Regions from separate parts of the Desulfovibrio oxyclinae DSM 11498 genome, predicted to be linked through region 2. Evidence: predicted binding sites of a transcription regulator. Region 2 holds the regulator's gene; each other region holds the start of a gene.
What was found. The regulator sigma-54, encoded in region 2, starts transcription at its own class of promoters, with help from an activator protein. The targets are predictions, from matches to a motif close to CTGGCACGGNNNNTGCTT.
Positions count from the first base shown of each region.

Region 1: B149_RS16860 (LeuA family protein) is a predicted target of sigma-54. The motif match lies at 5,488-5,505, and genes of this name have one in related genera.
Region 3: B149_RS0103565 (periplasmic heavy metal sensor) is a predicted target of sigma-54. The motif match lies at 4,575-4,592, and genes of this name have one in related genera.

Region 1 is NZ_AQXE01000007.1:153,270-161,024, forward strand. Features, by position in the region: gene B149_RS0109275 (ATP-binding cassette domain-containing protein) at 1-1,220, shown strand, start outside; gene B149_RS0109280 (glycosyltransferase) at 1,630-2,352, opposite strand; gene B149_RS0109285 (cation:proton antiporter) at 2,517-4,361, shown strand; gene B149_RS16860 (LeuA family protein) at 4,372-5,451, opposite strand; gene nifH (nitrogenase iron protein) at 5,780-6,607, shown strand; gene B149_RS0109300 (P-II family nitrogen regulator) at 6,635-6,994, shown strand; gene B149_RS0109305 (P-II family nitrogen regulator) at 6,991-7,365, shown strand; gene nifD (nitrogenase molybdenum-iron protein alpha chain) at 7,388-7,755, shown strand, end outside.
Region 2 is NZ_AQXE01000010.1:96,360-104,114, reverse strand. Features, by position in the region: gene B149_RS0111945 (LptA/OstA family protein) at 1-642, shown strand, start outside; gene lptB (LPS export ABC transporter ATP-binding protein) at 643-1,368, shown strand; gene rpoN (RNA polymerase factor sigma-54) at 1,610-3,037, shown strand; gene hpf (ribosome hibernation-promoting factor, HPF/YfiA family) at 3,077-3,619, shown strand; gene B149_RS0111925 (PTS sugar transporter subunit IIA) at 3,623-4,072, shown strand; gene rapZ (RNase adapter RapZ) at 4,079-4,963, shown strand; gene B149_RS0111915 (PTS sugar transporter subunit IIA) at 4,970-5,416, shown strand; gene B149_RS0111910 (PTS sugar transporter subunit IIB) at 5,417-5,875, shown strand; gene B149_RS17115 (PTS sugar transporter subunit IIC) at 5,880-6,566, shown strand; gene B149_RS0111900 (manganese-dependent inorganic pyrophosphatase) at 6,661-7,584, shown strand.
Region 3 is NZ_AQXE01000002.1:191,197-198,951, reverse strand. Features, by position in the region: gene B149_RS0103585 (HDOD domain-containing protein) at 1-264, opposite strand, end outside; gene B149_RS0103580 (sigma-54-dependent transcriptional regulator) at 491-1,885, opposite strand; gene B149_RS0103575 (two-component system sensor histidine kinase NtrB) at 1,882-3,720, opposite strand; gene B149_RS0103565 (periplasmic heavy metal sensor) at 3,985-4,503, opposite strand; gene B149_RS17745 (FmdB family zinc ribbon protein) at 4,783-5,037, shown strand; gene B149_RS18215 ((Fe-S)-binding protein) at 5,136-6,407, opposite strand; gene B149_RS0103545 (FAD-dependent oxidoreductase) at 6,632-7,755, shown strand, end outside.

The DNA of each region.
Region 1 (7,755 bases), on a different contig from region 2:
TCGCCTCGATGCGCTCGATACCATCCCTTTCCGGGGGAGAGTTCCAACGGCTGCAACTGGCCTCGGTGCTCAACTCGGACTTCACGAATCTGCTCTACGTAATCGATGAGGTTTCTTCTTCATTGCACGTTGCGGAGTACCCGAACGTCATTTCTCAACTCCAGTCATTGAAAAAACGCAATTCCACCCTGGTCATGGTCGAACACGAACTGGAATTCATTGAGAAAGCCGACAACCTGATAGCCCTTGAGGATGGCAGGGTGATCGACTCAACGAATTGGCTTCAAAGACAGCGGGAGGTCTCCGTTGACCGTACCAACATCGAACCACGCGGCACTATGGATTTCACAGTCCACGGCGTCCACAATATCCGCCACCTTGATGTCTCCCTGCCCATGGGCTGTCTCATCGGCTGTTGCGGCGTGTCCGGTTCGGGCAAGTCCTCTTTTGCCAAGACCATCTCGGGCAAAACTGGCGTTGAGTACATCAGTCAGGGAACGATCCAGGGGAACAGCAACTCTACAGTGGCGACCTTTCTCAAGCTCATGCAGCCGATTGATACGTTTTTATGTAAAGCTCTGGATACTCCGCCGAAGACTTTCTTGTTCAACAACAGACCCAGCCAATGCCCCGCTTGCGAGGGCAAGGGGTATGTAGAACAGGAAGCCTCGTTTGGACATGCGTATCGTTCCGTATGCGAGGCCTGTGAGGGCAGACGTTACAATCCCGAAGTTCTTGCATACCGAATTAACTCGCTCACCGTTCATGACATCCTGACGATGACAGTTACCGAGTTGTCGGCAGCCGGGGTGTTCGTGGAAAACAGGAAGATTGCTGCCAAATTGGAGGACATGATCAGCATCGGTCTGGGGCACCTGACCCTTTTCAGGCCCACCAGCGAACTCTCTGGCGGGGAAGCGCAACGGATCAAGCTTCTGTCTCGGGTGAAGGCCAATCTCAAAAACACCTTCCTCATCATCGACGAGCCCGCCAACGGCCTGGAGCGAGACGATACAAAGCGTCTGATCGGATTTCTGGACAGGCTGCTCATCAAGGCAAAGGGGATCATGGTCATCGAGCACAACCTGTTCTTGCTGAAAAGCATGGACTACATCTTGGAGTTCGGCCCTCGCGGCGGCGACGAGGGCGGCAACATTGTTTTTCAGGGCCGCATTGAGGATATGGAAGACTCGGAGTCTATTCTCATGGATTATATTTAGGCATTCGCGCCGCGAGCCCGTTTAAATGCCAAGACCGCCCCAGTGAAGTCGTGTTCGTGTCCGCTATATGTCCGCTTTTCTCACGACGCCCAGCGAAATCAGCGACATTCCGCGCTTTCTGCACATCATGCTACAGTGTATTTCGAGTAAGCTTGGCGGCAAACAAGTCCATTGTTGTTGTGTGGTTAGATGGTCATATAAGTTGAACGTCCTCAAAAATGGCATTCAAGAGGTCGTCAGTTCGATTCTGTCCAGCTCCACCAATTTTCCAAGAGGTTATTCAGTTATCTGGATAACCTCTTTTTTTGTTTGGCCTTATTCAACAATTGCAAGATAACCAGATCTCGTATGATGATGTATCGTTTTCCATAGCTATAATGATCGTTTATTCAATGTAGTCTAATAAAAACTACTCATCAAAGAGGCATGGAAAATGGGTCGTGACATCGGCTGGTCCGGTTTCCTCGCCGCGCAGGTAGTTGTAGACGTTCATGTCGTGCACCACCTGTAGCCACAGGGGCGGGCCTTCGGCCTGTATGACTTCCGAGACATTGTAGATGGATGGGTGATCCACCCAGAAGACGGTGTTGGGCGACGCAGATGGTTCCAGCAGTGAAACAAAGGCGTTCGTCATGTCCCGAAAGTCGAAAAATCTCCCTTCCTTGTACTGGAGCCCGTTTGGGAAGTTGATATACAGCGTTTCCTGCCTTTCGAGGTTTTCTTCCTCTATCTGATTGCAGATGGTCTGCAACGTCCTGACGAAGTTGACGGAGAGGGCGTCATCATTGTCGAGGCGCGTGCTGAGGTACCACTTTGCTGCCGGTGCGGTCTCCTTCATCTTTTCAACGACAGTGGGGATCGTCGTTTCATAGGAATCGCAGTAAACGGGAACGAAATTCTTCTGCCGGGCGAATATGTTGATGAGCCGCCGATATCGTTCGGGCGTGCGTGTGTCGAAGAGCACCAGCCACGTGAAGTTGTCTTCGGTCTGAGCCGTCACGGTGGGGAAGCAGTATTTGCGAAACAGCTCGAACCGAAGCGCGAGCCACGTGTCTTCCAGTCTGGCCGGAAAGTCCATCGGATAGATGTTCACGTTGAACCGGGTGATGATGAAGTGGTGGAAGTCGAGCATTATCCTTCATAGCCAAAAGGCAAGCTCCAAGTAAAGATGCACGCCAAATGCGCTTGGATAATGGCCAACCTCGCGGAACCCTTTGACGTGGTTCGGCTATATCGGTAAGGCAGAATAGAATCGCCTTGCCCGGTGATGCCGATGTGCAAGCACAAGGAGGTCCGATGCACGTACATGCGCTTGTGGCGCTTTCCGTGGTTCTGCTCGTGGGGATCGTCTGCCAGCTGGTTGCCTGGCGTGTGAAGCTGCCGGCGATTCTCTTTCTGCTTCTCAGCGGCATCGTGCTCGGTCCGGGTGTAGGCTTCCTGAATCCCGATCAGCTGTTTGGCGACCTGCTGTTTCCGTTCATTTCGCTCGCGGTCGCAATCATCCTCTTTGAAGGTAGCCTGACTCTCAAATTTCACGAAATCCCCGGACTGGAAAAGGTCATACGCAACATGATCACGATTGGCGTCGTGGTGACGCTGCTTGTGACCGCGGTCGGCACACGGTATCTCATGGGCCTTTCCTGGGAGATATCGTTCCTGTTCGGCGCACTGATGGTGGTTACCGGCCCCACGGTCATCGTGCCCATGCTGCGGACCGTGCGGCCCAAGGAGAGCGTGTCGCACATCCTGCGCTGGGAAGGCATCCTCATCGATCCCATCGGCGCGACGCTTGCGGTGCTCGTGTTTCAATTCATCGTGGCAGGCAGCCTTCAGAGCGGCATCGCCGGAATGTTGGGTGTCTTTGGACGAATCCTCGTCATCGGCGGCGTGCTCGGGTCCATCGGCGGCTATCTATTCGGCGTGGTGCTGCGCAAGCACTGGATTCCGCACTACCTGCACAACTACGCGGCGTTGGCCCTCGTCTGCGCGATCTTTGCGCTGTCCGACATGCTTGAGGCCGAATCCGGCTTGCTGTCCGTGACGGTCATGGGGGTGTGGCTCGCCAACACCAAGGGCGTAGACCTCGACGAGATTCTCGACTTCAAGGAGCACCTGAGCGTGGTGCTTATCTCCATGCTGTTCATCATCCTTGCCGCCCGGATGGAGCTTGCGGAATTCACGGCGCTGGGCTGGCCCGCACTGGGCCTGTTCGCGGTGATTCAGTTCATCTCGCGGCCGCTGGCGGCGCAGGCCTCGGCCTACGGGTCGCGCCTGTCCATGGCGGAACGGCATTTTCTGGCATGGATCGCCCCGCGTGGCATCATTGCTGCCGCAATATCGGCCCTGTTTGCCATCAAGCTTGGAGAGATGGGGTATGCCGAGGCTTCCAAACTCGTACCGCTGACCTTCATGGTCATTGTGGGCACGGTGCTGTTGCAGAGCGCCACCGCCCGTCCCATTGCGAAGTGGCTCAAGGTCGCGGAACCGGAGCCCAAGGGATTCCTTATCGTGGGCGCTGACCTCGTGGCGCGGACCATCGCCACGGAACTCAGGGAGAATGGTTTCCGGGTGCAGCTCACGGATCAGAACTGGGACAACATCGTCACGGCCAGAATGGAGGGATTGCGTGCGTACTGGGGCAATCCGGCTTCGGAGCACGCTGAGCGGCACCTGAGTCTTATCGGGATAGGACGCCTGCTTGCGCTGAGTTCGGGCCGCGAGCTCAACGCGCTGGCGGCGCAGCATTACAAAATGGAATTCGGCGCGGGCAATGTCTTTGCCATCCGTCTGCCCAGCGAGGATGGGCCTGAAGATGACGCCAAGACCAACATCCGCTCCGGGGGCCGTCCGCTGTTCGAAGAGGGTGTCACCTATCAGAAGCTCCGGGAACTGTTGGAAAGCGGGGCCGAATTGAAGACGACCCCGCTGACGGAAAGATTCACGTTCAAGGATTACGTCGAGCAGTGTGAAGAGCAACGCATTCCGCTTTTCGCCATTGCCCCGGGAGGCAAGATACACCTGTTCACGGGGGAGAACGACTTTGAGCCCAAGCCGGAATGGCGCATCATCGGCACAGCGTCCTGCATGCCTATTTCGCGTTCCAACGGCAGGCGAAACGGAAAGCGCAACGGCAAGGGCTGAGGCGTTTCCGTCAGTTCCCGGCCAACTCCGAACATTCCTGCATGGTCAGCGGCCGCCCTGTGCGGCACGCATGATCACTTACCTGTTCCAGCAGGCTGTCGGCATCGGCAGAGGTTTTGTTTCCCAGAACCGTTTTCAGCAGTGAGCGCCCGCTCTTTGCGCTGAACCCCAAACGGCGTGCGCCGCGGACCGACTCCGGCGAGTACGGCTCGAAAAGGTTCGGATCGCGCGCCATGCCGTGCAGGTGGACACCGCTTTCGCAGGCAAAGATGTCGTTGCCCACCACCGCCTTGTTCCGTGGCACCGCCAGATCCGCCAGCCGGGCGATACGGGCGCAGAGCGGGGCGGCGCCTTCCATGCGGTAGTTCCCTGACATGTCGATCAATTCCAGATACCCCGTAAGCTCCTCGGTGGCGGCGAGCCCGGAGCGTTCGCCGATGCCGAGCAGGCTTCCGTCCGCCCAGTCCGCACCGGCATCCAGCGCGGCCATGGCGTTGGCGGTGCCCATGCCGAAGTCGTCGTGGCAGTGCACCGCGATGTCGATGACCAGCCGCTCCCGCAGTTCCGATACAGCCTTCATGACCTTGGTCGGGGTCCAGATGCCTACGGTGTCCGACAGGCGGACCCGGAACGCTCCTGCGTTCTCAGCTTTGAGGGCCAGCTTGCCCAGCCACTTGGCATCGGCGCGCGAAGCGTCTTCCAGTCCCACGGAGACTTCCATGCCGTAGCTGCGGGCCAGTGCGATAACGGTTTCCATGCGCGCGATCAGTGCCCGGCGGGTAATGTCAAGCCGCTTGCGCCGGTGCTCGTCCGAAGCCGGGACACCTATGTTGATGCGTCCGGCACCGATGCGCGCGGCTTCGATTATGTCTGACTCGCGGCAGCGGCTCCATACGGAAATGGCGGATTTGCCGAGTCTGCGTCCGGACCAGCGGCAAAATGCCTCCAGTTCTTCTAGGCCTGCCCAGCCGACTTCCATCTCTTCCACGCCCATGCAGGAGAGGCCCATGGCGACGGTCTGGCGCTCTTCAAGTCCCATGCGGACGCCGAACATCTGGGCCCCTTCACGGAGAGTGGTGTCTATAAGCATGTCGCCTCCTGTTTTTTGTGTTGCTTGCAAAGGCAGAGGCAACTTTGGTGCCACTGGAGTCCGGAATGGTAATGTCCCGAATTTCAGGGCCTTTGCCCTGGATCAGCCAGATGCCTTTGCGATCCACGGAAGTGTAGGAATCTACAATTTTGTGGGTTCACGAGTGTTGTCGCCTACAAAATCGGCGGGACTCTTCTGTGGTGACGACTTGTGATTATGTCCTTTTTTTACGGATGTTTATCCGTATTTTTTCGCGAATGGCACGGCGGTTGCCAATAGAGGGGCAAGCTTTCAACACGACAACCCTTTGAGACAGAGGAGACTCCTAATGAGAAAGGTAGCCATCTACGGAAAAGGCGGCATCGGAAAATCCACCACCACGCAGAACACGGTGGCAGGCCTTGCGGAAATGGGGCGTCAGGTAATGGTCGTCGGTTGCGACCCCAAGGCCGACTCCACCCGTCTGCTGCTCGGCGGACTGGCCCAGAAGTCCGTCCTGGACACCCTTCGCGAGGAAGGAGAGGACGTGGAACTGGCGGATATCCGCAAGAAGGGTTTCGGCGGTTCCTGGAGTGTTGAATCCGGCGGTCCCGAGCCGGGCGTCGGCTGTGCGGGCCGCGGCATCATCACTTCCATCAACATGCTTGAATCCCTCGGCGCCTACGAGGAAGACGAGAAGCTCGACTACGCTTTCTACGACGTCCTCGGTGACGTTGTCTGCGGCGGCTTCGCCATGCCCATTCGCGACGGCAAGGCCGAGGAGATCTACATCGTCTGTTCCGGCGAGATGATGGCCATGTATGCGGCCAACAACATCTGCAAGGGCATCATGAAATACGCTCAGTCCGGCGGCGTTCGTCTGGGCGGCCTGATCTGCAACTCCCGTAACGTGGACAACGAAAAAGAGATGATCGAGGAGCTGGCGCGCAGGCTTGGCACCCAGATGATCTACTTCGTCCCCCGCGACAACGACGTTCAGCGCGCGGAGATCAACCGCAAGACGGTCATCGAATGGAATCCCGAGGCGACTCAGGCTGACGTATATCGCGGACTGGCCAAGGCCATCGATGAAAACGAAATGTTCGTGGTTCCGACCCCGCTGGAAATCGAAGACCTTGAGCAGCTGCTGCTCGACTACGGCATTCTGGAAGCCTAGCAACACGAATTTCAAGGAGAAATACACATGTCCATGATCATGATCCGAGCCATCGTGCGTCCCGAAAAAGCCGATGACGTTTTGGCCGCCCTGATGGATGCCGGGTTCCCGGCCGTGACCAAGTATTCCGTTGCCGGTCGCGGCAAGCAGCGCGGCATCAAGATAGGTGAAGTCACCTACGACGAGATTCCCAAAACCATGCTCATGAGTGTGGTCCCGGAAGTGGATCGCGACTTCGTCCTCGACACCATAATGAAGGCCGCGCGTTCCGGCACCAAGGGCGCCTTCGGCGACGGTAAGATCTTCATCTCCGACGTGGAGGACGTGTTCACCATTTCCTCGGGCGTGAAGGAAACCGCCACGGCGGCCGAGGGGGTGCCCGCATGAAGGAGATCATCGCCGTCGTACGCATGAACATGATGAACCGGACCAAGACCGCCCTGACCGAGGCCGGGGTGGATGCCTTCTTCGCCAACGAGGCGCAGGGTCGCGGACAGGGCTTTGCCAACCTCATGCTCCTCGAAGGCGCCGAGCGCGGTTACGAGGAAGCGGTGGAGCACCTCGGCGGCAAGGGCAAGTTGTATCCCAAACGCATCCTTACCGTGGTGGTCCCGGAGGATGAGGTGGACGGCATCGTCGAAACCATCATCGAGACCAACAAGACCGGCAAGCCCGGTGACGGCAAGATCTGGGTCCTGCCCGTGAAGGACGCCGTCAGGGTCCGCACCGGCGAAAGCGGCATCAAATCCATAAGCTGATCATTCAGCAAAGGAGATATACATGGCGACCAAGAACAAGTCGGTGCAGTGGAATCCCGCCGAAATCAAGGAGGAGCTGCTCAGCAAGTACCCTCCGAAGGTGGCGAGGAAGCGCGCCAAGCAGATTCTCATAAACGAGGCCGAGGGCAGCGAGACGCCCGAGATTACGGCCAACGTGCGCACCGTGCCCGGCATCATCACCATGCGCGGCTGCACCTACGCGGGCTGCAAGGGCGTCATCATGGGCCCCACCCGCGATATCGTGAACATCACCCACGGCCCCATCGGCTGCGGCTTTTATTCCTGGCTCACCCGCCGGAACCAGACCGATGTGTCCGACCCGGATGCCGAAAACTACATGATGTATTCTTTCTCCACGGACATGCAGGA
Region 2 (7,755 bases):
GGTTGGGTTGCCGTCTTTGAACCTGACGCCACCGATTATCCCGAAGCCGAGGCTATCGGCTACGCCAACGCAAAGTATCTCGATAAGGTTCCCGATCCGCGCAAGACCTCAGCAGACAAGGGCAAGGCTCAGGCGCCTGCCGAAGTCGAACCGGCCGAAGGTGCCGGACAGGTTGTATCCGACATTCAGGATGTCCCGCCCAAGCCGCAAGGGCCCACCGGCGTTCCTGTCAAGGTCAACGCGGACCGCATGACCTACGACGAGCAGGGTAAGGTCGTCGCATTCGAGGGTAACGTGGTTGCCAAGCACGAAGGACTCACGCTCACTGCGGACAAGGTCTCCGCTTTCTTCGTCACGGGGGATAAGCGTTTCGACGTGAAAGGCATTGACCGCATCGTCGCCACTGGCAACGTTCATGCGGAGAAGGGCAATACTTCCGGTGACTGCGGCAAGCTGACCTATCTGGTCGAGCCGCGTATCCTGGTCATGGAGCAGGAGCCTGTGCTGCGTGACGGCCCCAACAGCATCACCGGCGAGAAGATTCGTTTTTACGTTCGTGAAAACCGCAGTGAAGTGGTCGGCGGCAAGGGCAAACGCGTCGAGGCCGAGTTTTTCACCAACAGCGGTCTGGAGATTCAGTAGATGGAAAAAGGCCTTTCCGCCTCCGACCTCAGCAAACGCTATGGTCGCAAGGAAGTCGTTCACAGCATCCGGCTGTCGCTCGGTCGCGAGGAAGTCGTGGGGCTGCTCGGCCCCAACGGCGCGGGCAAGACCACGACGTTCTACATGCTGGCCGGGATCGTCAAACCGTACTCCGGTGACGTTTATCTCAACGGCAGAAATATCACCGACCTGCCGTTGCACGAACGGGCCCGTCTGGGCGTGAGCTATCTGCCGCAGGAAAGTTCCATCTTCCGCAAACTGACGGTTCGCCAGAACCTCCAGATAATCCTTGAGCAGACCGACATGACGCCTCGCCAGCAGCGCGAGCGTGCAGACGAGCTCATGGATATGTTTTCCATTACCAAGCTGGCCGATCAGGCATCCATGTACCTTTCCGGCGGCGAACGGAGAAGGCTTGAGATCGCCCGCGCGCTCATCATGAGCCCGGACTTCATTCTGCTCGACGAACCGTTCGCCGGCATCGACCCCATCGCGGTCATCGACATTCAGGAGATCATCTCCGTGCTCAAGAGCATGGGTATCGGTATTCTCATCTCCGACCACAACGTCCGGGAGACCCTGAATATCTGCGACCGTGCCTACCTCGTGTACGAGGGCACCATCATCCTCGACGGCACCCCCGCCGACATCGTCCAGAGCTCTCGGGCCCGCCAGATTTATCTGGGCGAAGACTTCTCGCTCTAGCTTTTTTCAAGAGTTCCACCCTTTGGTCGTTTACAGTCGCCCGGAAGGTTGGTACAGTTTTTTCATGCTCATTGTATTGCGTATGTAAAATCAACATTTGCGGTTGGTTATCCGGTCTTTCTTGCGGTAGCCGAAAGCATGTGGCATACTCTTACACAAGAGATTCGGGCTGTGTGCCCGAATCAAATGACCAATTTATGTCGAGAACCGGGTGGGACGCCCGCACGAATAGAGAAACCGTATGGGGCTTGAACTCAGGCAACAACTCAAGCTGACGCAGCAGCTGGTCATGACGCCACAGTTGCAGCAGGCAATCAAGCTGCTGCAGATGTCGCGCCTTGAGCTGGTTGAAACGGTTCAGCAGGAGCTTCTTGAAAACCCGTTCCTGGAGGAGTCCGAGAACGAGGCGGTTCAGGAGGCGCCCGAAAAGGAGTCCGACACGCTCAAGGAAGCGGGTGAGGGCACCGATGAATCCGTCATGCGCGATGCGGACTGGGACAACTACATGGGAGAATTCTCAAGCTCGTCCAAGCAGTCGCAGGTTCGTGAGTACGAGTCCCCTGAAGAGGGCCTGACGTTCGAAGCCCGTCTTGCCTCCAAGCCATCCCTTGAAGGGCACCTCGGCTGGCAGATCCGTCTCTCCGACTTCACGGATCAGGAAGTCGCAATCACTGACGTTATCATAGGCAATCTCGACTCCAACGGCTATCTTCATGCCAGCATGGAAGAGCTTTGCGAGATGATTCCCGGTGTTGATGGGGAGCTTGTCGAGTCGGTCGTCAAGCGCATTCAGCGCCTTGATCCGGTGGGAGTTGCATCCCGTACGCCGCGGGAATGTCTGCTCGTCCAGATGGAGATGCTTGGCATCGACGATCCCATCCTCGTTTCGATAGTCACCGAGCACCTTGAAGACATCGAAAAGAACCGCTTCAAGCCGCTGGCCCGCAAGTTCAAGATTTCTCTGGAAGAGCTCAAGGGGTACCTTGAAGAGCTTCAGAAGCTCGACCCTATGCCCGGAGCCAATTTTTCCAGTACGGAGCCGCATTACGTCAGCCCCGACGTGTATGTATACAGCTACGGGGACGACTTTGTGATCGTGCTCAACGAGGATGGTCTGCCGCGTCTGCAGATGAACCAGTTCCTCGCCGATACGGTGCAGGGCAGGGCGGACCTGGACAAGGAATATTTCCGTGACAAGATGAGCTCCGCCGCGTGGCTGATGAAGAGTCTGTATCAGCGTCAGCGCACGCTCTACAAGGTCATGGAGAGCATTGTGAAGTTCCAGCGCGAGTTCTTCGAGGAGGGCGTGACCAAGCTCAAGCCGCTGATCCTCAAGGAAGTGGCCGAGGACATCAACATGCATGAGTCCACGGTCAGCCGCATCACCACGAGCAAGTACGTGTCCACTCCGCACGGTATTTTCGAGCTCAAATTCTTTTTCAACAGTGCTCTCGACCTCGGCGACGGTTCGCAGGTCGGGTCGGAAAGCGTCAAGGCGCTCATAAAAAAACTCATAAGCGAGGAGGAGCCGAAAAAACCGCTCAGCGACGAAAAGATCGGCGAGATACTCAAGGAGCGTTTGGATGTGAACATCGCCCGCAGGACCGTGGCAAAGTACCGGTCCGCCATGGGGATTCCATCATCGTCCAAGCGCAAGAGCTATTTTTAGTAAAGGCTTGTCATTACCCAATAACCAGGAGGGTATACCATGAATGTCAGCTTCACCTTCAAGAACTTCGATCCGTCTCAGCATCTGCGGGATTACGCCAACAAGCGCTTCGCCAAGCTCGGCAAGTTCTTCAAGGACACCGACAATGCGGATCTTCAGGTGAACCTCATGGTGGAGAAGCTCCGTCACAAGGCGGACGTTATCCTGGATGCGGACACCGTGCATCTGACGGCTATCGAAGCCTCAGAGGACATGTACGCCACCATTGATCTGGTGCTGGACAAGCTTGAGGCGCAGCTTCGCAAGCAGCGTGAGAAGATGAAGGGCAAGACCAGAAAGGTCCGCCAGGAGCGGGAAGTTCGCATGAACTACCTGAACTACGGTGATGACCGTCGCGCCGAACCCACCATCGTGGGGACGGACAGCTATGTGCCCAAGCCCATGTCCGTGGACGAAGCTGCCATGCAGCTCGACACCATGGATCATGAGTTTCTCGTCTTCAGAAATAGCGAAACCGAGGGCGTCAACGTCATCTACAAGCGCGACAACGGAGACTTCGGCCTCATCGATCCCGGATTCTGATCAATGAAACTTGGTGATTACCTTGATAAGGACCTGATTCTCTCCGACATGGCCTCGGCCGACAAGGCCGGGGCCCTCGGAGAGCTTGTCGTTCCACTGCAGGAACGCTTCCCGGAAATGGATTCCGACCTTGTTCTGCGCGTTCTCAAGGAACGGGAGGAGCTCGGAACTACCGGCATCGGGGACGGCGTGGCCATACCTCACGGCAAGCTGGATTCTCTGGACCAGATTGCGGTGGTGGCGGGCCGAAGCCGCGACGGACTTGATTTCGAGGCGCTCGATTTCAAGCCATGCCACATTTTCTTTCTCGTGCTCGCGCCGGAACAGGTTGCCGGGATGCATCTGCGTATTCTTGCGCATATTTCAAGGCTCCTGAAGGACGATTCCTTCCGTAAGGCATTCATGGAAGCGGAAGGGCAGGATGAACTCTGGAAACTGCTCAAGAGCGCATAGCAGGCCATGACTCCACGCAATGCTTTTACGGTGATCATCGTAACCGGTCTTTCGGGCGCGGGTAAAAGTACCGCCATCCGGGTTTTTGAAGACCTTGGATTCTTTTGCGTGGACGGACTGCCGGTGAGCATGGCACCTAAGCTGGCCGAGCTTTTCCGCCAGAAGGACGACCCCCGGCAGCGCGGACTCGTGCTTGGACTCGATCTGCGGCAGGACGATTTTCTCGAAGAGTGGAATGAAGCGTTGGAATCCATGGACAACATGGGTGCCCGTGTCGAAATCTTTTTCGTGGAAGCGCGGCTCGAAACGCTCGTGACGCGTTACGCCATGACTCGCCGTCCGCACCCTCTTGAGAGTTCCAGCCTCGGCCTGGAACAGGCTCTGGAAAAGGAACGTGATCTGCTCGCGCCGATCCGCCAGCAGGCTGCGCTGGCCATCGACTCCACACAGTACTCGGTGCATGATCTGCGCCGCGTCATTCAGGAGAAGTGGACCACAGTACAGGAACCCGCCCGCGGTATGCGTGTTCATGTGTTGTCCTTCGGTTTCAAGTATGGAATGCCGATTGAAGCGGATCTGGTGTTCGATATGCGCTTTCTGCCCAATCCTTACTTCGATGCCGACCTCAAGGCGGGGTCCGGCAAGGATGACGAAGTGGCTGAATTCGTACTCGGCAGGGAGCCGGGCAGTGAGTTCATTGGCCGGTTCAGGGACTTCATTGACTACATTCTGCCTCTCTATGCTGACGAAGGGCGGTACAGAATAACCATTGCCATCGGGTGCACCGGCGGCAGACATCGCTCCGTGGCAGTGGCAGAGAATCTTTTTGCCAATCTGAAGGACAACGGATACTCCGTAACTCTGGAACACCGACACATGGAACTTGGGTAGGCACTCATGGCTGAGACCGGACAGGAAATCGGCGCTGGCGTCCTCGTGGTGACGCACGGAGCCTTCGGAAGGGAACTCATCAACGCGGCAGAGACCGTGCTCGGACCGCAGGAGCGTACCGAGTCGGTGGGCGTGGATGTGGACAAGGGCGTGGACAAGACCGTGGAAGCCATCAGGAGCGCCATTCAGCGCAACTCCGACAACCGCGGCACCATCATCCTTACGGACCTTTTCGGTGGCTCTCCAACGACCTTGAGCCTTTCGTTGCTCAAATCGGAGAAGGTTGAAGTTGTCACCGGCGTCAACCTGCCGATGTTGGTCAAGGCGCTTCAGTCACGCCAGAAGCCGCTTGCGGAAATTGCATCTGACGCGGCGGAGGCCGGACGACAGGGCATCAAGGTGGCCGGCGCGCTGCTCAATGCCAAACCGGGCTCCAAAAAGGGGAAGCACTAGATGGCGCTCATTCGCATCGACAGCCGCCTCATTCACGGTCAGGTCATTGAGTCCTGGCTTCCCTACACCGGTGCAACGGTCATCGTCGTGGCCAACGATGAGCTATCGGTCGATATTATGCAGCAGCAGATAATGTCGCTTGCCATCCCCGGCGGGGTGGAATGCCTTTTCGTTCAGCTCGACGAGCTGGAGGCCCAGCTTTCGGATCTGGCCGAAGAAGACGTGCTGGTGCTGGTTTCCAATTGTGCCGATGCCCGCCGCGCGTACGATCTGGGGTGGTCCTACGATGACCTGAATATCGGCAACGTGCATTATAGCCCCGGAAAAAAGCAGTTTTCTCCCAGCGTCTCGCTCTCCTCGGAAGAGGAAGGGTGCCTGCGCTATCTTTACAAGAAGGGTGTCGTGCTCGATTTTCGGTGCGTGCCCAACGATCCGGTACAGGTGAGGTTCCCCGCATGATCGCATCGCCATACATCTGGTTCGCTGTCGTCGCTTTTTTTTTGCCCTCTTCGCTCTTTTCCGAAGCACTATAAGCATCGGGCTGCTTGAACGCCCGCTCGTCATCGGCCTGTTCTGGGCGATGGTGACTGGCCACTTCGAAACATGCATGGCGATCGCCATCTTTTTCGAGTTGTTCTGGCTTGATCTGCTGCCGGTGGGAGCTTACATTCCGCCGCACCTTACCGCCGCCGCGTTCGCCTCGCTCGCCATCGTCAGTTGGTTTGAGATGGTGGATCCTTCAAGAGTCATGGTGGTCCTTTTCGCTTCCATGCCGCTGGCGTGGCTGGGAGCCCAGCTTGAGGGCGTTCAGCGCATGCGTGAAAAGAAAAGCTACAACCGGCTTCTCAACTGGTCACGCAAGCCCGTTCGACACGATCTGCCGGGACAGCTCATCCTGCGCTCCGCGCTAACGCATTTTGTTGCCGCCTTTGTCCTTTTTTATGTCATACTTCTCGGATATGTTTGGATTTTCGAGATGCTTCTGCCGCGCATCGGTGGCCTGTTGTCCTCATTGCAGGTCCAGTGGGCACATCTGCTCGTTGCAGCCACGCTCGGCGGGGTCATGGCGCTACGCGTAAGGCGTGCATATGCCGTACTTTTTGCCTGTGCAGCGCTTGTGCTCTTTTTCTCATTCCGCCATGCTTTCTGACTTGGCAGTCGGTGGACTTTGTGATAAATGGAACATTCTTGATTTTAGGGTGTAGCCGTTTGCTGCAAACCAATCCATTTTAGGAGGACTTGATATGGCTATCGTAGTTGTTGGACACAAGAATCCGGATACCGACACCATTGCTTCCGCCATTGCGGTTGCTGATCTGTGGACCAAGCGCGGAATGGAAGCCAAGCCCATCGCTCAGGGCGAAATCGCTCCCGAAACCGCCTTCGTTCTGGAAAAGTTCGGTTTCTCCGCTCCCGAAGTGATGACCGACGCCACCGATCAGAAGATCGTGTTGGTCGACCACACCGACCTTTCCCAGTCCATGGACAACCTGGACAAGGGTGAACTTCTGGGCGTTGTGGACCACCACAAGCTCGGTGATGTCACCACCCCGAACCCGCTCGAAATGTGGGTCTGGCCCGTCGGCTGCACCGGCACCGTCATCAAGGCCATGTATGACTTCTACGGTATCGAAATGCCCAAGAACGTCGCCGGCATCCTGCTGTGTGCCATCCTGTCCGACACCGTCATGTTCAAGTCCGTCACCTGCACTGACGCCGACAAGAAGGCCGTTGAAGAACTGGCCAAGATCGCCGGTGTTGCTGACGTGATGGCTCTGGGCATGGAAATGTTCAAGGTCAAGTCCGCCGTTGACGGCGCTTCCGCCGACGAACTGGTTTTCCGTGACTACAAGGACTTCGACATGTCCGGCAACAAGGTCGGCATCGGCCAGCTGGAAGTCGTGGACCTGTCCATGCTGGACGCCCACAAGGAAGCCCTGCAGGCCGAGATCGAAAAAGTGAAGGCCGATGGCCGTCACTCCGTCTTCCTGCTGCTCACCGACATCATGAAGGAAGGCTCCGAAATGCTGATCGCTTCCGACGACGCTTCCGTTGTCGAGAGGGCTTTCGACGGCATCAAGGTCGACGGCAACTCCGTCTGGCTGGAAGGCGTGATGTCCCGCAAGAAGCAGGTTGCTCCCAACTTCATCAAGGCTTTTGAAGGCTAATAACCGCAAGAGCTTGTTGTAGCGCAAAGTCAGGCCCGGTGCGATCGGCGTACCGGGCCTTTTTTGTGTCAAAATTTCACAAGCTCAGTTATTAATTCGTGGCGCTGCGTTTACACGGTTCCCCCGGAACGGTATAAGAGAGAATGTGATAACACCCTTTCGAACCGTTAA
Region 3 (7,755 bases), on a different contig from region 2:
CATGGGCAGGCTGTAAAAGGCCGAGTTGACCATGCGCAGCAGAAAGGCGGTGAGGCCGGGGTCCTGACTGATGATGGAGGCGAGATCGTCCGCGCCGGTGTTGGGCGCGTTGATGGCCTGCTGAAGCTCCATGAACACCTGCGGCAACGAGGGCAGCTGCTGGTCCTTGCGCAGAAAATCAAGAGGATCGACCTTTTCCTCGCCGATCTCCACAGGGGCCTCGGCGGAGCGCTCGGCTTCATACTTTTCGGGCCGGGCCGCCATGTCTTTGGCCACGTGTTCCAGACCGAGGCGGGCGAGCTTCTTCATCAACGCATCGGGCTTGTGGATGTGCCGGAACCGACGGGTCATATAGACCTTCGCCTGTTCCCGGATTTCCGGCGATACTTCGATCCGGTCCGTGTTCAGCATTTCTTCAGTCATGGGCGCTCCGGAGAAGGGGATTCAACCAAAACCTAAATCAAATGCGCCCGAATCGAAAGCCCTAATCTCAAGCCCGGCGTGTCAGACCGTATTTTTTCAGCTTGTATTGCAACGTCCTGCGGCTCACACCAAGGGCTTCAGCGGTACGCTCCCTGTGTCCCTGATTCTCTTCCAGCGCGCGGACAATGGCCATTTTCTCCGCGTCCTCCAGCGAGGCGGGTGAGTGCGATGTCGGCTCGTGCTCCTGCTCGGGGGTGCCCGCGCCGGTGATCATGGGGGGCAGCAGGTCCGGACCGAGGGCATCCGAGCGTGCCAGAATGAGCGAGCGTTCCAGGACGTTTTCCAACTCGCGCACATTGCCGGGCCAGTCGTAGCGGGTGAGCGCTTCAAGGAATGCCGGTGTGACGGTGCGCACGTTCTTGCGGTTCTTTTCGCCGAGTTTGCCGAGCAGAAAGCTGACCAAAAGCGGCAGGTCGTCCTTTCTGTCGCGCAGCGGCGGGATGCGGATTTCGAGCACGGCCAGCCTGTAATAGAGGTCCTCGCGGAAGCGGCCCGCCTCCACTTCGGCCAGCAGGTTGCGGTTGGTGGCCACGATGATCCGCACGTCGGTTTCGACGGTACTCACGCCGCCGAGCGGTTCCACGGTCTTTTCCTGCAATGCGCGCAACAGCTTTGCCTGAAGCGCCGGAGGCATTTCGCCGATTTCGTCCAGAAACAGCGTGCCGCCGTCGGCAAGCTGGAAGCGTCCGGGCTTGTCTTTCACCGCGCCGGTGAACGCGCCCTTGACGTAACCGAACAGCTCGGATTCGAGCAGGTCATCCGGCAACGCGGCACAGTTGACCTTGATGAGCGGTTTGTCCGCGCGAAGGCTGGACTGATGCAGGGCCTCGGCGACCAGTTCCTTACCGGTACCGGATTCGCCAAGCACCATGACGGTGGCCTCGCTGGGACCTGCCTGAGCAATGAGTTCGCGCACGCGCTGCACGCCGGGGCTTGCGCCGATGAAATCCACACCACTTCCGGAGCCTTTGCGAAGCCGCGTGTTCTCCCGCAGCAGCCTGTGATATTCGTGGGCCTTGTCGAGAACGGCCTTGAGTTCTTCGTTGTCGGCCGGTTTGGTGAGGTAGTCGAAGGCGCCCTTTTTCATGGCCTCCACGGCGGAACCGACGCTGCCGAATGCGGTCAGCAGCACCACCGGGAGTCCGGGGCGACGCATGTTGAGTTCTCGCAGCAGCTCCAGCCCGTCCATGCCGGGCATTTTCATGTCCACGAGCGCCACGTCCGGCGGACAGTCCGCGGGATTGCAGCCGTCCGTCGCCAGCGCGGCCAGCTCCTCCAGAGCGGATTCGCCGCTGTCGGCCTCGGCCACGTTCCATCCGGCGTCTTCCAGAACGGCCCGGACCATCAGCCTGTGGCCGGGTTCGTCATCCACGATGAGTGCGGTCTTTCTTTCTTCGCTCATACGTCGTCCTCGATGTCGGGAAAGAACAGTTTGACGGCAGTGCCGTGTCCCGGTTCGGATTCTATTTCAACGCGGCCCTTGTGGGCGCGCATGATATTCTGAACAATGGCAAGCCCCAGTCCGGTTCCGGACCGCTTGCCGGTGGTAAAGAACGGTTCAAGCGCCTGATTACGCGTCTCTTCGTCCATGCCGACGCCGTTATCCTCCACGATGACCCAGACACCGCCCTTGCCGTGACGAGTGCGCAGGGTCACCTGTCCGTTCTCGCGGTCGCCCACGGCGTCCAGCGCATTGGTCACGAGATTCAGCAGAATCTGCCGCAGCGCATCGGCATCCGCCATGGCGTGCGATGCCTGAAAATCGGTCTGCGGCGTGACGCGGCGGTGTTCGAGATCAAAATGCATCAGGCGGCTCAGGGCATCCGCGGCTTCGGCTATGTCCACGGGTTCCGGCGCCAGTGCCCGGGGGCGTGCCAGATACAGCAGGTCCGTCACAACGCGGTTCAGGCGGTCGGCCTCCTGGACCATGGTGGCGGCGTAAGCGTCCATGGGAGCCTGCCCCTTGAGCTTTTCCGCAAAGAGTTGTGCAAAGCCACGCAGCGAACTCAGCGGATTGCGCACCTCATGGGCCACACCTGCGGCAAGCTGTCCCACCGCGGCCAGTCGCCGCGCTTCGTCGAGGTCTTCCTCAAGGCTCTTGATGCGGGTACGGTCGCGAATCAGCACCAGACGACGGCCGAACTCCTGCGCGTCATCTTCATCCTCGGTGAACGGGATGGAAAGTATTTCGAGACGCCGCCCTTCAAGGTCATACTGACGCCAGTCGTACCCGTCCCCTATTTCGCTGCACGGAAATTCCTTCCAGTTGCGTCCCAGAAGGTTGGGCGGCTCGTCGTCCTGCGGTCCAAGCAGCACCTTGGCGGAGCCGTTGGCGGCAAGAATGGTGCCGTCGGAATCCAGCGTGACGAGACCGTCGGGCATGTTGTCGAGCAGCCTGTTCTGGAACTGCTCCATGCGGTCCAGCCTGCGGCTCTGGTCGCGCCTTCTGAGGTATGCAAAAGCCAGCGACCACAGGACCACGGCCGCAAGAAAAACATATCCGGTCTGAAGAATGGCGGCGCGCCGGTACTGACGGAACTGCGCCATGTGTTTGGCGGCGTTGATGCCCACCACAAGATAGGCTGCGGGCGGATTCAGGCGTTTGCCCTGTCCGCGCCCTCCTTCCTCGTGCATCATGCCACGGCGACCGTGCATCATGCCTCCGCCGCCGTGCATCATACCACGATGCGTATCGTTTTCACCTATCATATCGCAGTCTTCGCCTTCCTCACATTCCTGCAAGGGACGTTTTCCGCCTGAAATAAAGGCCAGACCAGGCTGCATGAGCAGACCGGATACCAGCACGTCGCTGCCCTTGAGCTCACTCAGGACATGCCATGCACTGCCGGAATTGATGACTGCGCCGTCCTCGGGGAGCTTGAGGCGGAGTCCTTCGTTGTCCGCCGAGGCGATGAGCGGAGTGCCTTCCGGATTGTAAACACCCACGAAGGCGATGTCCTCGGCAGAGGAAAGTTCGGAAAAAAGGTCGGCCGCAACAGTGGGGAAAAGTGAAGTCACTTCGGGATTGCCGCGCATGCCGCGCATGATGCGCATGAGGTTGGCTTCCACGCCGCGAAGGATGGAGCCGCCGGAGAGGATCATGTGCTCACGCACCAGCTCCTTCTGACGGTCGATGCTGCGCCACGTCAGAAAAACGCTGCCGAGCCCGAGCACTATCAGCGCCAGTACGAGGGCCACCACCGGGCCGTGCTCGGAACCTATCGAACGTACTTCCATCGAAATCCTCATTGATGCGTTCCGCGCTCGCCGATGCGTGCGCTGCGCGCGACCTTATGCCCGAAGCCGGCCTTTTTCAAGGCCGTTAGCCGCCAGATGCTGCGCGGATGCAGTGCCCTGCCCTTCTGCAACATCTCCTCCCGATACCACGGCGAAGATCGCCATGAAACCGGGAGAATCGAGATACGGGGCAGCGGCGCCCAAACCGCTGCCCCGAATCACTACCGTTTTCGGTTACTTGTTTCCTGTCACGTTTTCCGAAATCTACCAGCGGTTCATTCCATGACCGGCACCGTAGCCGTGCGTGCCGTGACCGCCGCGCATATCACCTTCGAGGTAGGCGCAGTTGAATCCTCCGCCGCGGCGACCGCGACCATCAAAGCGCAGTCCGGTTTCGGCTTCAATCTCCTTGGACATGGCCGCGCGGTTGTCCCACATCTGCTCGCGGATATCGGTCAGATCGGCCACGAGTGCGTCGATGCGCTTCTCGTCGGGGTTGCCGGAGTTGGCAAACGCTTCGAGCTTGATATGTGCGGCGCGAGCCTTGTCACGAAGCTCGATCTGCTTTGCGCGGTACTTTTCAAAGATACCGTCAACCGCGGCCTGCTTCTCCGGAGTCAGCTGGCTGTAAAAGCCGTTGCCGTGTCCGTAGCCGTGACCGCTACCCATTCCGGGACCGCCGCATCCGCCGCCGCGTCCGTAACCCGGTCCGGCATAGGCCATGGCGGCCATGGAAAACATTGCGATTGCAACGATGGAAAAGATGAGTGTCTTCTTGGTCATGAAATTCTCCTTTGCCTTATAGTGAGAGTGTGATGCCCCGGAGGGCCTTTTCGCCTTTTGTACTGTCACTAAAGCACCGCGCATGCCAAAACACTAAAATCATATAATAACAATATATTAAGCCACAACACCAGAAAGACACTTCAGCTCAATGCGCAACATGCTGCACTTAATTTTGCACAAAACACCCCTCACAAGTGCAATCACCCTGCTCTTGACATTCCGTCATCGGGAACCAATCTTATGGACCGAGCAAATCCAATCACCAAGGAGCTAGCCATGCCCATCTATGAATACGAATGTCCCGATTGCCAGAAGCAGTTCGAGGAGCTTGTTTTCGATCCCGACGAAACCCCGAAGTGCCCGGCCTGTGGCGGGGAAAAGGCCGTCAGGCTCATTTCGCAGGTAAACACCAGAGGTGACGTGAGCGTCGAGATTCCCGACTTCAAAAAGGCCCTTGGCGACAAATATGGCGCGGGCGGCCCCGGTGGAGGGTGTGGTTCCGGCGGTTGCGGCTCCGGCGGATTCTCCTGAGGCTAATTTTTCATCCCCGGTCCGGGGAAATGCACAAAAAAAAGGCGGCAGGGTGACCCTGTCGCCTTTTTCGTACGTATATATCGGACATGAACGAATCAGAGTCCAAGTTCGGCAAGGTCTTCACCGAGATAGGACCGCTCGTTTTCGCCGAGAATGCCCAGCGAGAGGCAGATGAGAGTCCAGAGGTGGACCGTATGCCAGCCACCGCCGAAATGGTCGGTGATGTCGTGGACCTGGGAGTGACAGTTGTGACAGGGGGTGATGCAGTACGCGGCCCCGGTGGCCTCGATCTGCTCGAACTTGCGCAGCCCGTAGGCGCGGCGCTCCTCGGGAAAGCCGCCCTGAAGCGCTCCGCCACCGCCGCCGCAGCAGTAGTTGTTGGAGCGGTTCGGGTGCATGTCGATAAAGTTTTTCTCGCCAACGACCTTCTTCACCACAAAACGCAGGTCATCGGCCACGTCGTCGCCCAACGACTTGCGCACCAGCTGACACGGATCCTGCACGGTGAATTTCACGCCGGTGGTGTTCCAGTCGCTGTTCACGGGCAGCCGCCCTTCACGAATCCAGCGCGCGTAGTGCGGGATGATGCTCTCCAGCCTGAACGAGGGGGTGATCCCGAATTTCTTCAGTCCGGCCCGGACTGCGTAGAATTCGTGTCCTCATTCAGTGTTGAGCCAGACCTCGCAGCCCAACTCCTCCACTGCCCGGACCTTGGTACGGACGATGCTCTCCCACGCCTCTTCGTCGGCGGCGAACATGCAATAGTTCTCGGCGGCCCAGCCCACGGAGCTGTAGGTCCAGTCCGCACCCACCACGTTGAGGATTTTCCAGAGCGGCACCATCTCGTCCGGCTCGGTCATGGGTTCGCGAGAGTTCTGGTTCAGAAAAAACTTTGCCCCTTTTCGATTCATGGAAACGCTCAGGTCGGCCTGTGCGGGCTGCGTTTCCTTTACCTCTTCCAGCATGTCCTCCACCACGAACTCGAAATCCTCGGGGCGCGCGCCCATGGCGGAGCCGGTGTCGGTTCGAAGCGCCACGTCGCAGGAGCCGACGATGCCCTTGGGGCGCTTTTCGCGCGGCCAACGCGTTCTGGCGTGGTACACGAGCCGGGGGATGTCGATGTTCATGGGACAGACGTGCGTACAGCGCTGACACATGGTACACATCCAGACCCACGGGGTGGTTTCGAGCTGCTGTTCCATGTTCAGGGCGGCCATGCGCAGAAATTTGCGCGGATCCATATCCGCCAGCCCCGAGGCGGGACAGCCGGACGAGCAGAGGCCGCAGGTCAGACACATGTCGTAGTTGCCATCGCTCGGCAGCAGGGACTGTGCCTTTTCCTTGAAGGACTTTCCGTATTTCTTCATGGGATGAAACTCCGGTTTGCTGTGCGGGGCAGGGGCACCCGACGAGCCGCTCATACTGCATGCATCAGTGGTGAGCAAGCATTTCGTCCCGAGCCGGAAAACCTGCACCGGACCTCGCCGCACCGTGCGAACTTGCGAGGCCCAAACAATTCCTATACACGAGTCGCGTCTTTTGGATACCATCCATGGACGTACAACGCATCCACACCTGAGAGGGTATCACTGTGGGCACAAGAAAAACAATACAGACACAGGTCCTGATCATCGGCGCCGGAGCCACCGGTACCGGGGTCATGCGCGACCTGGCGCTACGGGGCGTGCACTGCGCCCTTGTGGACCGTTCCGACGTCAACGCCGGAGCCTCCGGCGGCAACCACGGTCTGCTGCACAGCGGCGGCCGCTACGTCTCCAACGACGCACACGCGGCGGCGGAGTGCCGCGAAGAAGGCGACATTCTCAAAAAACTCGCCCCCCAGTGCGTCGATGAAACCGGCGGATACTTCAGCGCGGTCGCCGGAGACGACGAGAACTTCATCGCCGACTTCAAGAGCCACTGCGAAAAGTGCGGCATCGACTGTACCGAAGTGGACCCGGCCGAAGCGCGCGAACAGGAGCCACACCTCGCCGAGGACACCATTGCGGTTTACGAGGTGCCCGACGCCTCCGTTGACCCCTTCAAGCTGTCGCTCGAAAACGTGGCGCACGCCAAGCTCGTCAACAACAGCAAATACCTGCGGCATACCGAGGTAGTACGCTTCGAAATCGAAAACGGACGCATCCGCGCCGCCATTTGTCGCGACACCGACTCCGGCGAGGAACTGCGCATTGAGGCCGAACAGTATGTGAACGCCGCCGGGGCATGGGCGGCCTCCGTGGCCGCGCAGGCCGGGGCGTCCGTTGACATGCTCTATTCCCGCGGCACCCTGCTGGTAACGCAGGAGCGGCTCTCCAGCCGGGTCATCAACCGCCTGAGGCCGCCGTCCGACGGCGACATTCTCGTTCCGGGCGGCACGGTCTCCATCCTCGGCACCACCAGCGTCCGCGTGGACGACCCAGCCGACGCGCGCCCCACGGTGGAGGAAGTGGACCGCAACGTGGAACAGGGCTGGCCCATGATGCCCATCCTCGCCCACACGCGTTATATCCGCGCCTACGCCGGGGTTCGCCCGCTGGTACTGGTGGGCGACGGTGAAGGCGACGGCCGCAGCGTATCCCGCGACTTCTCCCTGTTCGACCACGAGGACGCGAACCTTTCCAACTTCTGCACCATCACCGGCGGCAAGCTGACCACCTACCGCGTCATGGCCGAAAGATGCTCCGACCTCGTGGCATCGCGCCTCGGCGTGAG